2 regions of the Lysinibacillus sp. ACHW1.5 genome follow, and region 2 is predicted to be linked to the other one. Evidence: riboswitches for the same ligand, from Rfam matches in the RefSeq annotation. Region 2 holds a riboswitch; the other holds the start of a gene.
The links. Region 2 has a riboswitch for cyclic di-AMP ahead of L6W14_RS01365 (APC family permease). Riboswitches for the same ligand answer to the same signal wherever they lie in the genome.
Positions count from the first base shown of each region.

Region 1: linked by a shared signal. The riboswitch ahead of L6W14_RS15010 (TrkH family potassium uptake protein) and the one ahead of L6W14_RS01365 (APC family permease) in region 2 are both predicted to bind cyclic di-AMP.

Region 1 is NZ_CP091777.1:3,006,025-3,012,894, reverse strand. Features, by position in the region: gene mtaB (tRNA (N(6)-L-threonylcarbamoyladenosine(37)-C(2))-methylthiotransferase MtaB) at 1-444, opposite strand, end outside; gene deoC (deoxyribose-phosphate aldolase) at 758-1,429, shown strand; gene L6W14_RS15030 (spore coat associated protein CotJA) at 1,565-1,792, shown strand; gene L6W14_RS15025 (spore coat protein CotJB) at 1,785-2,048, shown strand; gene L6W14_RS15020 (manganese catalase family protein) at 2,073-2,642, shown strand; gene L6W14_RS15015 (potassium channel family protein) at 2,689-3,345, opposite strand; gene L6W14_RS15010 (TrkH family potassium uptake protein) at 3,371-4,708, opposite strand; cyclic di-AMP (ydaO/yuaA leader) riboswitch at 4,825-4,966, opposite strand; gene rpsU (30S ribosomal protein S21) at 5,220-5,393, shown strand; gene L6W14_RS15000 (NfeD family protein) at 5,706-6,870, shown strand, end outside.
Region 2 is NZ_CP091777.1:277,909-284,778, reverse strand. Features, by position in the region: gene L6W14_RS01365 (APC family permease) at 1-1,600, opposite strand, end outside; cyclic di-AMP (ydaO/yuaA leader) riboswitch at 1,719-1,868, opposite strand; gene L6W14_RS01360 (PepSY domain-containing protein) at 2,080-2,601, opposite strand; gene L6W14_RS01355 (PepSY domain-containing protein) at 2,692-3,363, opposite strand; gene L6W14_RS01350 (HAMP domain-containing sensor histidine kinase) at 3,360-4,655, opposite strand; gene L6W14_RS01345 (response regulator transcription factor) at 4,645-5,340, opposite strand; gene L6W14_RS01340 (hypothetical protein) at 5,459-5,743, opposite strand; gene L6W14_RS01335 (InlB B-repeat-containing protein) at 5,842-6,870, opposite strand, start outside.

The DNA.
Region 1 (6,870 bases), 1.8 Mb from region 2:
TGTACGGTCTGTAAATGCTGGTACATCTAATTCTTCGTATACTCGGTTTTTCATAATGTTACGTACAGCATTAATCGGTTGTCGTTCCGCACGATATTGTTCAATATAACCAAGTAATTTCGTACGATCTTGTGTTCCAACAACAATATCAACACCAGGGATTGCCATAATTTCTGCAGGGGATGTTTGTGCATAGCATCCTGTTACACAAATAACTGCATCCGGATTTTGGCGAATTGCTCGACGAATAACCTGACGTGATTTTTTATCTCCAGTATTCGTAACTGTGCATGTATTAATGACGTAAACGTCTGCTTGTTGATCAAATTCTGTTCGATCATAGCCTTCTTCTTTAAACAGCTGCCAAATTGCTTCTGTTTCGTAATGATTTACTTTACAACCTAGAGTATGAAAACTCACGATTTTTGATCGCTCGTTACTCATGATATATATCATCCTTTCAATTCACATTACCTTGTGTTTCCAAACATTTAATAAGTTTTTCGTTGTACATATTTTAGATACGTGATTTATGATAACATAATCCTTATAAAATCAGTACATATAAGATTTTTTTGTGAAATAATTAAGTTATCACTTTCTATACAATCTTTTGAGGACTTCAGATAAACATGACTCGTTCTGTAATGTTTATATTTGGGTGTTCATTATATAGAAAGAAATTAGACGCCATCGCGAAAAAATGATATGATTCGAAGAGGTACGTACATCTTGTTTAATGAAGGAGCGTTCAACAATGGAAAAAAATTTTGCACGTATGATTGATCATACATTATTAAAGGCTGAGGCAACAAAAGAACAAATTGAAAAATTATGTGCAGAAGCTAAACAATTTAACTTTGCTTCTGTTTGTGTAAATCCAACTTGGGTAAAACGTAGTAGTGAATTATTACAGGGTACAGACGTGTTAGTTTGTACGGTTATCGGCTTCCCACTTGGTGCCAATACGCCAGCAGTCAAAGCATTTGAAGCAAAAGACGCCATTGCTAACGGTGCAAAAGAAGTAGATATGGTTATTAATATCGGTGCGTTGAAAGATAAAAACTATGAGCTTGTACAGGCAGATATCGCAGCTGTGGTAGAAGCAGCTAAAGATAGCGCACTTGTAAAAGTCATTATTGAATCATGCTTACTAACAGACGAAGAAAAAGTGAAAGCATGTGAGTTAGCTGTAGCAGCGGGTGCTGACTATGTGAAAACATCTACAGGTTTTTCTACTGGTGGAGCAACAGCAGAGGATATCGCGCTGATGCGTAAAACTGTAGGTCCAGAACTTGGTGTAAAAGCATCAGGTGGTGTTCGTAGCTTAGAGGACATGAAAAAAATGGTAGAAGCAGGTGCGACTCGTATTGGGGCTAGCTCTGGTGTAGCTATTATGAATGGTTTAATTGCCGACTCCAACTATTAATATTATCTTTTTATAGCGCCATAAGCTCATGTGTACATTGACATGAGCTTATGGCTTCTTTGTGTTTAATCAGCATAATAATTTTCTATGCACATATACTCCACTGATGAATGTAAATACAGAAAGGAGGATGTCATGTTTACACAATATAAGTCTTGGAGGCCCTATATTAGCCCCTTTGATCCTTGTAAGCCTATAGAAGTTAAATATTATGCAACACCCCCACAATTATATATGGGTTTTCAACCACCTGGACTTCCACAATTTCCAACCGCAAGAGAAGCGCTAATGGCGGGTACACTATGGCCACAGTTGTTTAGCCCATATCCATTTCCCCTAAAAGGAGGGAGGAAGCATGACTAAAAAGATGCCGCCCGAATTTTATAAGCAATTAGAAGAAATACAAGCAATTGATTTCGTCATTGTTGAATTAAACCTCTATTTAGACACTCATCCGCACGATTATGACGCTATTCAGCAATTTAATGAAAATACAGAGAAAAGTATGAAACTTAAAATTGATTTTGAGCAAAAGTATGGACCACTCATGAATTTTGGGAGAAGCTATTCGAATTATCCTTTTAACTGGATTGATACACCATGGCCATGGCAAGTCTAAACAAAAGACTAGGAGGAAAAATCTTTGTGGTATTATGAAAAGAAACTCCAGTATCCGGTAAAAGTTAGTACATGTAACCCAATGCTTGCAAAGTTTTTAATTGAACAATATGGAGGAGCGGATGGGGAACTGGCAGCAGCTCTACGCTACATGAATCAGCGCTATACGATTCCTGACAAAGTAGTAGGGTTATTGACCGATATAGCAACAGAGGAATTTTCACATTTAGAAATGATTGCCACGATGATTTATAAGCTAACAAAAGATGCAACACCAGAAATGCTGAAAGAAGCTGGTTTGGGTGATCATTATGTAAATCACGATCGGGCTCTATTTTATCAAAATGCCTCAGGTGTACCATTCACAGCAACCTATATTCAAGCAAAGGGCGACCCTATCGCGGACTTGTATGAGGATATTGCAGCTGAAGAAAAGGCACGTGCCACATATCAATGGATTATTGACTTATCAGATGACACGGATTTAAATGATAGTTTGAAGTTTTTACGTGAACGGGAAATTGTTCATTCCCAACGCTTCAGAGAGGCTGTTGAAATTTTAAAAGATGATAGAGATCAAAAGAAAGTTTTCTAAGACAAAAAGGCTGTATCAAGTTGAGCTTGAAACAGCCTTTTTGTGGTTACTGAATATTTGAGAATAAGCTAAGATCTTTTCGATGACCAATCATTACTAATAAATCTTCCTTTTCAATAATTTGCTCAGGAGAAGGGGAGATAATAATTTCTCCCTCGCGCACAATTGCAATTACACTGACGTTATATTTTGCGCGCAAGTCTAAATCACGAAGGTTTTGTCCAGCCATTTTGGAAGGAATCATAATTTCTTCAATGCTGTATTCCTTTGATAATTCGATATAATTCAACATATTTGGGGATAGGAGTTGATTAGCCACACGTTCACCCATATCTCTTTCTGGGTAAATAATCCAATCAGCTCCTACTTTATCTAACACTTGCCCATGTCTTTTACCAAGTGCCTTTGCAATCACTTTTTTGATCCCTAGCTCTTTTAATAAAGAGACGGTTAAAATACTAGATTGCATATCATTACCGATCGCCACGATAACACAATCGAAGTTACCAATACCAATCGATTTTAAGGCTTTTTCTTCTGTTGTATCTGCTACCACAGCGTGAGTCACATAGGGTTCGGCATCCTCTACTCTTTCTTCATTTATATCAATTCCTAATATTTCCTGTCCAGCTTCATGCAATCTGCGAGCGACGCTTGTTCCGAATCTACCTAAGCCAATCACAGCGTATTGTTTAATGGTCATAGCGTTCTGTCTTCCTCTCATTTGGTTATCCAATCATAATATTTCCTTTTGGGTGGCGGAAACTCTCTTTTTTTCTTCGTTTTGCAATGGCAAAAGCAATGGTTAGTGGTCCTACTCTTCCTGCGAACATTGTAATAATCAGAAGAAGACGACCAGCAGGTGTTAGCTCTGGAGTTAGGCCCATCGAAAGACCAACAGTACCAAACGCAGAGGTAGCCTCAAATAAGTACATCATAAAGCTATGATGCTGTTCCGTGATACTGAGAAGAATCGTCACGACTACAACAATTAATCCTCCACACATTGTAACCGTCAAAGCCTTTAAGATAGTTTCAGTAACAATTCTACGTTTAAAGAGAACGACATCTTCTTTTCCTCGAATTTGTGACCACATAGTAGCTACTAAAACAGCAAAGGTTGTGATTTTAATACCTCCAGCAGTCGACCCAGAGCCTGCCCCAATAAACATGAAAAGAATCATTAAAAATAATGTAGAATGCGTTAAGTCCCCAATAGCCAGTGTATTGGAGCCAGCAGTTCGTGGTGTAACCGCTTGGTAAAGGGAACCTAACACTTTACCCCATTCGGATAATGGTCCCAGTGTCTTTTGGTTGCCATACTCAAACAAAAATATCAAAATGGTTCCACTAACAGTGAGCAAAAGTGTCGTTACTAAGACTATTTTTGAATGGACAGAAAGCCTTTTAGTCACACGATATTCATATAATTCATTCATCACAATAAAGCCTAATCCGCCGATTGTAATAAGAGTACAGATGGTGAAAACAACAAAGGGATCATCAACATAGGCAGTCATTCCGTTAAAGCCACCCATTAAATCGAAGCCAGCGTTGTTGAAGTTGGATATGGCATGAAAAAATCCAAAATAAAGGGCCTTTCCAATAGGCATATCAAAAGAAAAACGAATGGATAGAATAAGACCACCGATTATTTCAATACATGCTGTAAAGAGTAATATTCTTTTCACTAATCGAACAAGACCAGCAATGGAGATATTATTAAATGCTTCTTTTAGCAGCAGTCTTTCTTTTAATGAAATTTTCTTTCCAAGCAGTAAAAATAATAATGTGGCAAATGTCATAAATCCTAAACCGCCAATTTGGATTAAGAATAAAAGAACCACTTCGCCAAAAGTAGAGAAGGTATCACCTGTATCGACTACAATTAAACCTGTGACACAAGTAGCTGATGTAGCAGTGAATAAAGCATCTAAAAAGGGCAAACCCTTCCCATCCTCAGTAGAAAATGGCATTGTTAAAAGAAACGTACCTATGGCAATGATGAGGGCAAAGCCCAATACAAGAACTTTGGGAGGATTTAATGCTCTTTTAAAATTGTTCATTTAATTTTTCCTCAATTCTGAATAGTAAACAACTGTTTGTTAGATGGCATAATAAAAAGACCTACGATTAGAGCATGAAAAGGGTAGAAAGCATGCTAATAATGGTGGTCAATAACGACCTCCTTCGCTTTAGCCGACGAAGTTAGCTGACGGGTAGGATGGCGAAAGAGCTTTCTCATCCCTTCTGCTAAAGCAGAATTAACCCCAAAAGATTGGTTCCTCCGTTCTCAAATAGTTGAGATTTGGCCGATATGAAATTGAATGTGATTTATTCTACGCCCTTATTCTATTTTTTGTAAACCCCTTAATTGTTAAGAAAATGTAATTATTTTTATTGTGGGCGAATTGTGTATGAATAATTCGAGCAAAAATAAAACCAAAAATTCACTTGATAATTTCGCATACTTTCTATTGACCATTATTAGACAATACGATATAATTTTTTAGTACACAACAGAAGGTGATTTGCCTAATTGTGTATTGACGTGTGTTCGGAGGGAGGGAAAGAGAGATGTCAAAAACTGTCGTTCGCAAAAACGAATCGCTTGAAGATGCTCTTCGCCGCTTCAAACGTACTGTATCAAAAAGTGGTACAATTCAAGAAGTTAGAAAGCGCGAGTTCTACGAAAAACCTAGCGTAAAACGTAAAAAGAAATCAGAAGCTGCACGTAAACGTAAGTGGTAATTTAATTTCCCATTAAAAATCCCTACGTTCATAACACGCAATTGTATGATTCACTGAGCAGACAAAGTTATACCTGAAATTAATCACATTTTTGATTAATTTCAGGTATTTTACATTGCTCAACTTTACGTACATATGAAAAAGCCGAATGAATCAAAATGATTTCATTCGGCTTTTTTTCGCATACTAAGTGTTGATAATTGGGATTAGATCTAGTGATAAATAAGTGAATAAATTTTTAAGATTTGTGAAACTTTTCGCATGATTGACCGTATATACAGAGGAGAGGCATGTTAGAAGGGAGGGGAAAAGATGCGAAAACGGAGAATCCTCAGCTATTTACTAGTGATATGGATGACTTTTTTGTTAGCGTTTCCATTAACTTCGGCTTTTGCCAGTAATAAGGTTTATCATGTTCCGATTCGTAATGAAGTAGAGCGAGGACTTCATGCATTTTTAGAACGAGCTTTTAAAGAGGCTGAAGAAAACAATGCAGAGGCAATTATCTTAGAAATACATACGCCTGGCGGTTTTGTGAATGCAGCAAGCGATATCGCCATGCTTATGGATGCAACGCAAATAAAAACGATTGCTTATATTAATAAGGATGCGCACTCAGCAGGAGCGTTTTTAGCCTTACATGCGGATAAGATCTACATGGTTCCAAATGGAACAATTGGTGCAGCAGCAGTTATCGATTCAGCAGGTAATGCAGCCGACCTAAAGGCCAATAGCGCTTGGCTTGCTCAAATGAAAGCAGCAGCAGAAACGTCAGGGCGCGACCCTAAATATGCATTAGCAATGGCAGATACCAACTATGAACTACCAGAATACCGTGCTGGCGGAAAGAATTTGTTAACCCTATCAGCCTCAGAGGCAGCAAAGGTTAAATATTCTGAAGGGACGGTTAAAGATTTTCAGGAGCTTTTAGAAGTAACCAACTTGAATGGTAGTGATGTTGTTCCCATTGAACCAACCTTTTCTGAAAAGTTAGCTCGTTTTATTACAAATCCCATCATTGTACCTATTCTATTGTCTATCGCTAGCTTAGGACTTGTGATGGAGCTTTATTCGCCAGGATTTGGTGTTCCAGGTATAATGGGCTTATCAGCACTTGGTTTATTTTTCTTTGGACATATGGTGGCCGGCTTTGCGGGATATGAAACATTATTGTTATTTATTGTTGGCTTAGCCCTTTTAATTGCAGAGTTTTTTGTCCCCGGTGGAATTATTGGTATTTTAGGTGGTGTCTTAATAGTACTAAGTCTGATACTGGCAGGTGCAAATATGATGCAAATGATAGTAGCAATTCTCATTGCGCTTGTGATAGCGATGATAGGAATGGTGATTCTGATGAAATTTTTCGGAAAAAAACTGCATGTCTTAAACAGGCTTGTGTTAATGGATGCAACCACGACAGAAGAAGGGTATGTATCCAATGTGAATCGCACAGAACTGTTAGGGAAAATTGGGAAAA
Region 2 (6,870 bases):
AATAGTAGGTAACTAATCGTACATCAGGTTGCCAGGCGTTCCACTTCTCTTCAAAAGCTTTTGCATCTGCTTGATCGAAAGCTACGTAAAAGGCTATCACTTTATCAACCTTAAGTGATTTGGCATAATGTAGGGAGTTTTCAACCACCTTTGTTATACCAGCTACTGGCACAATGAAAACATTCCCCTCAATAGTAGCCAGTTCCTCATGATTTAATCTTAACTGTTCTCCAACAGCTTGATAATGTTGCTTAATGCGATGGAATACAAAAATAATAATTGGTAAAAAGATAAACACTGGCCATACTTGAGGCATTTTTGTCACAAAAAACATCATTGCCACGATGAAAGAGATAGCAGCCCCAATTGTATTGATTGTAAATCTTGCTACCCAGCCTTTAGGTTTTTCGTGCCACCATTTTCTCATCATTCCCGTTTGCGCTAATGTAAAGGGAATAAATACGCCTACTGCATAGAGCGGAATTAAATGCTCTGTGGCCCCGTCAAAAAGGATAATTAAAAAAATGGCTGCAATACCTAGCATTAAAATACCATTTGAATAGCCAAGACGGTCCCCACGAATTTGGAAAATTCGTGGGATAAAACCATCCTTCGATAAATTCACAGCAAGCAAGGGAAAAGCTGAGTATCCTGTGTTTGCGGCAAGTACTAAAATCATTGCCGTAGTCCCCTGTACAATATAATAAAGGAAATTCCGACCAACACTAGCTTCTGCTAGTTGGGAAACGACTGTTGCTTCTGCTGTTGGTGCAACGCCATAAAAATAAGCTAGACTAACAATCCCGATGAATAAAACGGCTAAAATGGCACCCATTGCTAAAAGCGTTTTAGCAGCATTATTTGGAGCAGGATTTCTAAAATTAGGTATGGCGTTAGAAATAGCCTCTACTCCAGTTAACGCTGAGCTTCCTGAAGCAAATGCCTTTAATAAAATAAATAGGCTAATCCCTGCCACTGGTGTGCCAATCTTTGGATGTAGCTCTGCAGGCACCTGTCCAGTTGCCACATTATAGAGCCCAATCCCGATTAGCAACAGCATAACGCCTACAAATAGATAAACTGGGTACGCCAAGATAGAAGCTGACTCTGTTACACCTCGCAAGTTTAAAATCGTTAAGAAAATCACAAATATAATAGCAATGGGTACATTATAAGCATGAAGACTTGGAAATGCAGATGTAATGGCATCTGTCCCGGCCGACACACTTACTGCTACCGTTAAAATATAATCAACAAGCAAAGAACCCCCTGCAACAAGACCTGCATTCACGCCTAAATTTTCTCGTGATACGACATAGGCGCCTCCCCCATGTGGATAGGCGAAGATAACTTGACGATAGGATAAAATCAGTGCCACGAGTAGAATAACCACTCCAGCGGCAATAGGTAAAGAATACCAAAATGCCATTGTACCTACCGTCATTAGGACAATTAAAATTTGTTCTGGTCCATAGGCTACTGATGACAATGCATCTGACGATAATATGGCCAGTGCCTTTGTTTTACTGAGCTTTTGTTCCCCTAACGCATCGGATCTTAATGGTTTGCCGATTACATAACGTTTGAATGAGGACTTCATTGATAAACACCTTCTAGTTTCATAGAATGTGTTTCGCCTTTCTAAATTACATCAAAAAACGCCTACAAGTCATCACTAAATAAGACTTGTAGACGCTCATCCGTCTGCCAAGCTCCACTTTTCTGCTCTTAACGCTTACGAGGTTAGCTGTCGGATTCGGGCCTGAGTAGCCCTACTCCTCCACAAGGAAGAGATTCACCCCAAGAATGGCTATGCCATCCATCAAAATTGGTTCCCCCGCGTTTAGTTGCTTCAGCGATTTAGAAATTTGAAACTTTTATAATGATGTCATATTACGCCTGCTAATTAAAAAAGTAAAGAAGAAAATTTTTCTCTTTTTTGAGTAAAAGCATAGGCTTTTTTGAACATATAAATAACCGCTTCTTAAAGAAAATTTCCTGAATACCTAGTCAATACCCACAATATAAACAATAAAACTGCCTTAAAGGTATATTTTACCTTTAAGACAGCTCATTAAATTAGTCATCAAAGCCTTGTTCAAAGTCGATAATGTTCCCAGAGACCGCATCCACATCTACTTCGTATTCATATTGACCGTCTTTCAGTTCAATTTCATATACACCATCATCAAGCTTAACTTTTGTCACTTTACCCTTTGCTTTTGTTTGGGCTGTCTTGATAGCCTGCTCTTTTGTAATTATTTTTGTTGTAGCAGTCGTAGCAGGAATATCATCCCATTCATCGTCATCTAGACGTTCCTTTTTCTGCTTGAGTAATTTTCCACTATACGCATCAAATTTTAAATCATATTCTACTGTATCTTTATACACCTCTACTTCATAAATAGAGCTAAACTGATTTTGGTCAAATTCGATATTGGCAACTGTACCATCCACTACCGCTAGAGCTTTCTTCTCAATTTCCTGCATGGATAAGACCTTTTTTTCTTGGGCATTTCCTGATAATAAAGTCGTCGAGCCAATCGCTGCACCCACTCCAAGTGTCATTACTAGTGCGGGAATCATGATCATTTTTTTCATGTTCATCTCTCCTTTGTTTTATCTAAACTTAGCTTACCAAGTGAAGATGATAGAACTATAAGAGGAACATTAGAATTTCATGAGAATGATTTAATGATCGTCATCCCATGTTACAGACAGTACTTTTCCTGAAACAGCATGAATTTGAAATGTAGCTTCGTCCTCCTGCGTTTCAATCTCAACTAAATAATAACCACCCTCTGAGGTTTCTTCAAAATCAACTGAATCCACTTCACCCTTTAATTGCTTAAGAGCTATTTGAATGGCCTGTTGCTCAGTTATAATAGGCTCTTCGATAGGTTGTTCTTGTGGCTCAACCTTTTTCTCAGCCAGTAGTTCGCCAGTATAACCATCAAACGTTAAATCCTTTTGAATTTCCTCATTTTCAACACGTACAGTGTAAATGGAGTCTGTAAGCATAACGCTTTCTACATCTCCATACTCCTTTTTAACCATTTGTCTGATCTGCTTTTCTGTTAATAGTAATTTACTATGTCCTTCTTTCAGGATAAGATCAGTCACCTGTTGTGTCGTAACATCGAGTATAGCTGCATACTTGACATCGTCACGCGTAAAAAGCATTTCAAAGGTATTTCCTTGTTTTTCAACCTGTGTAACATGACCATTGTAGATAGTCTCAATATGCCGAATAGCCTGCGCTTCACTAAGAGGTTGAACGTAAAAATAACGATGTTGAACAAACCAAATTACTCCACTACAAAAAAGGATAATAACAACAATTACTAACATCCACTTTTTCATTGCTGTTCCTCCTTTGGTATACATAAAGTAAAGCTTGAGCCTTCCCCAAGCTTACTTTTCACATCTATCGTTATACCTAATTGTTGTGCCAGTTCATGCGCTATTGCTAGCCCTAGCCCTGAACCTCCTGTTTTACGATTACGATCCTCTGTTACACGATAAAAACGCTCAAACAAATGAGGAATATGCTCGACTGGAATACCCATACCAAAATCTTGGATGGTAATACGTACTTGATTGGTTGTTTCGGTGACTTGAATACGTACTTCATCCTTACTATATTTCCTAGCATTATCCAGCAAAATAAAAAGTAGTTGCTTCAATATTTTTTCATCACTATAAATAAATTTTGGAATCTGCGCATCAATTCTAAATGTTCGATGATAAGCCTGTTCCATTTGTGAAGCTACTTTATTTAAGAAAGGGGCAAGCTCTAGTTGTTCGAAATGAACGTCCAATTGCTCTTTGTTTTTAGCTAGTTCTAGCAATTGCAACACCATTTCATGCATACGAGATGATTCATTGGCAATGGCTTGTAAGGATTCCTGAGCAACCTCCCGATTATCAAAACCCCTTCTTAGGAGGAGTTTTGCATAACTTTCAATGACAGTTATAGGGGTTTTTAACTCATGGGAGGCATTTGATACGAATTCTTGTTGCTTTTGATAATGTTGTTCAAGCTTCTCCATCATCATATTAAAAGTACGGTTAATGTTTGTTAACTCGTCGCCACCTTTTTCTGTAGTATCTATTTTTTCATATTTCCCAGTAGATGCACTTTTGCGCATGGTCTCATTTAAACGTTCTAGCGGTAATAAAATAAGTCGCCCAAGTACCAAGCTCGCTAGGAAAATTGGAATCGTTGCCACGACAGATACAACAACTAAGATGACCTTTAACAAATCTAATGTCCGTTCTACTTCTTCCATAGATTGCTGTAATGTTATATCCACTACCGTTCCGTCGATCCAAATAGCAGGCATAGTGTAGGTAATGGCAGGGACTTCTTGCATTTCAAGGGTAGCTTGAACCTTTGTTTTCAAGCGTTCACCATCATAAATATAAACAGCACCCTCTGTGGGCATATAAGCTCTTAATACTTGCTGTAGGTTGGTTTGTGCATTTAACTGACTCAGTGTAGAGCTTAAATCATTTGCCCGTGACTGGAGCTGATTATATTCCGTATCATAGGCAAATTTCTCATACAACAAATAAATTCCACTATTTGTTGCCACTACAATAACTAGCATAAGCAATGTTGTTAGTAGATGAATTTTTGTTTTAAGTCTCATAACGATGTTCCTTTAGCACATATCCAACACCTCGAATTGTCTGAATAAGAGGTGTTGGATTAGCAGCCTCAAGCTTTTGTCGGACATAACGTATATAAACATCCACAACATTTGTATCCCCATAATAATCATAGCCCCACACAGCCTCTAATATTTGCTCCCTTGTCAGTACTTGTTTAGGATGCTTTAGTAAATAGAACAACAAATCATACTCACGAGGTGTCAGCTGAATTTCCTTATCAAAATATACAACTTCCCTTGTTTGCTCGTTTATCGATAAATGGCCAAATGTAAGTGCAACTTGCTTTGGACTCACCTTCTGCGAAAACCGTAATGCATTGCGAATTCGTGCCAGTAGCTCCTCAATTTCAAAAGGCTTTGTCACGTAATCATTGGCTCCTAAATCCAAGCCCTTTACCTTATCCTCTACTTCACTTTTGGCAGTTAGCATGATAACAGGTGTTTGGGATTCTGTTGCACGAATACGCTTTAGCACATCAATACCACTCATCTCAGGTAGCATGATATCAAGTAAAATTAAATCCCATTGCTGCTCACGGTATTGTAGTAAGCCTTCTGCTCCTGTATGGGCCATCGCTGCCTCATATCCTTCAAATTGAAGCTCCAGTTGTAGCACTCTCGCAATATTTTCTTCATCTTCTATAATTAAAATTCGATGTGTCATGTCGAATCCGTCCTTCGCCTTTTCTTTTCATCGTATACGATACAAGTGGTGAAAGTCTAATTAGAAAATGATGAGAAATACAATACATTTCTTTTTTTGACACAGAGTATGTCTTTAACTAATAAACATTTGGTAAAAAGCTGTATATATCCCTTTTCTGAAAAATCCCTGAGCTTACTTTAGCAACTTTTTTGCCATTTAAACGGCTTGGAAAGGGAAATTCCATATGTGGACCATTGTAATGAATAATGGTCACTGTACCATCAGAGTTATTACGCCAATCATAATTCCTTTCATCTGTTTTGATTGAAAGTTTAATCGATACAAAAGCTAAACTTAAGAATAATATGAAGAAGATAAGACGAGCAATTTTCAATAGAAACACTTCCTTTTCTATTAGCATAATAATTTACATCCTTACGCACTATTGAGTAATGTTAATAATTTGAACAAAAAAATCTCACCAAAAGCTTTATGGATAGCGATTGGTGAGGTTTTTAATTATTGATGCAAAGCTCTATACAAAAATGCTACAAACTCCGCACGTGTTACAGGATCATTTGGTCTAAAGTTGCCATTATTTCCAATTGTGATCCCATTTCCTGCGAGTATAGCTATAAAGTTATGTGCCCAGTGTGTTTTTGGCACATCCTTGAAAGTATCTTTATTCGATGAAGTTAAATTAAAGGCAAGGACTAATACTTTTGCCATCTGGGCACGTGTCATATTAGTAGTTGGCTGGAAATCCCCATCTATGCCTTCAAACAGACCTGCTTGTTGCACCTGATCGATTACCCCAAAATAGAGATGGTTTTTAGGTATATCGTCAAATTCTCGTGCGTCTTTTTTCGGTTCTAGCGCTAACGCTCTTGTTAATATCAGGGCAGCATGCTGGCGCTGAATTGGTGCATTTGGCTTGAAGGTGCCATCTTGATAGCCTGTAATAATGCCCTGCTTTGCCATCTCCTGAATCATCGCCCAGCCCCAATGTCCTTTAGAAATATCTGAGAAGATGATATCTGGCTCTGGTTGGGGTGTTGTCTCTGTTGGTTGTGGATCAATTGGTTCTTCAGGTCTAGGTTCTTGTTTTTCAGGTATGGCTGGCTCTGGTATCGGGGTTGGATTCGGAGATATACTTCCTCCACCACCCGATGAACCGTCTGTTACCCAATGAGCATATAATGTGATATTGGACTTCACTACATCTTTAGAAAAATTCCATGGTATCGTCAGTTCAATATCCTTATACCAGCCTGTAAATAAATAACCTGCCTTTGTTGGATCTACTGGCTTTGTTGCTAAGGTATCTTTAATCACCTTCTGTGATGTTACTGCACTTCCTCCATTTGTTTCGAAATCCACCGTATATTGTGGGATGACCTTTTCCCATTTTGCATATAAAGTTGTATTTTCGGTTACCTTATCCGTTGTAAAATTCCATGGTGTACTGAATACAGCATCTGTATACCAACCTGCAAACTCATATCCAGCTTTTGTTGGGTCTGCTGGCTTTATTGCTAAGGTGTCTTC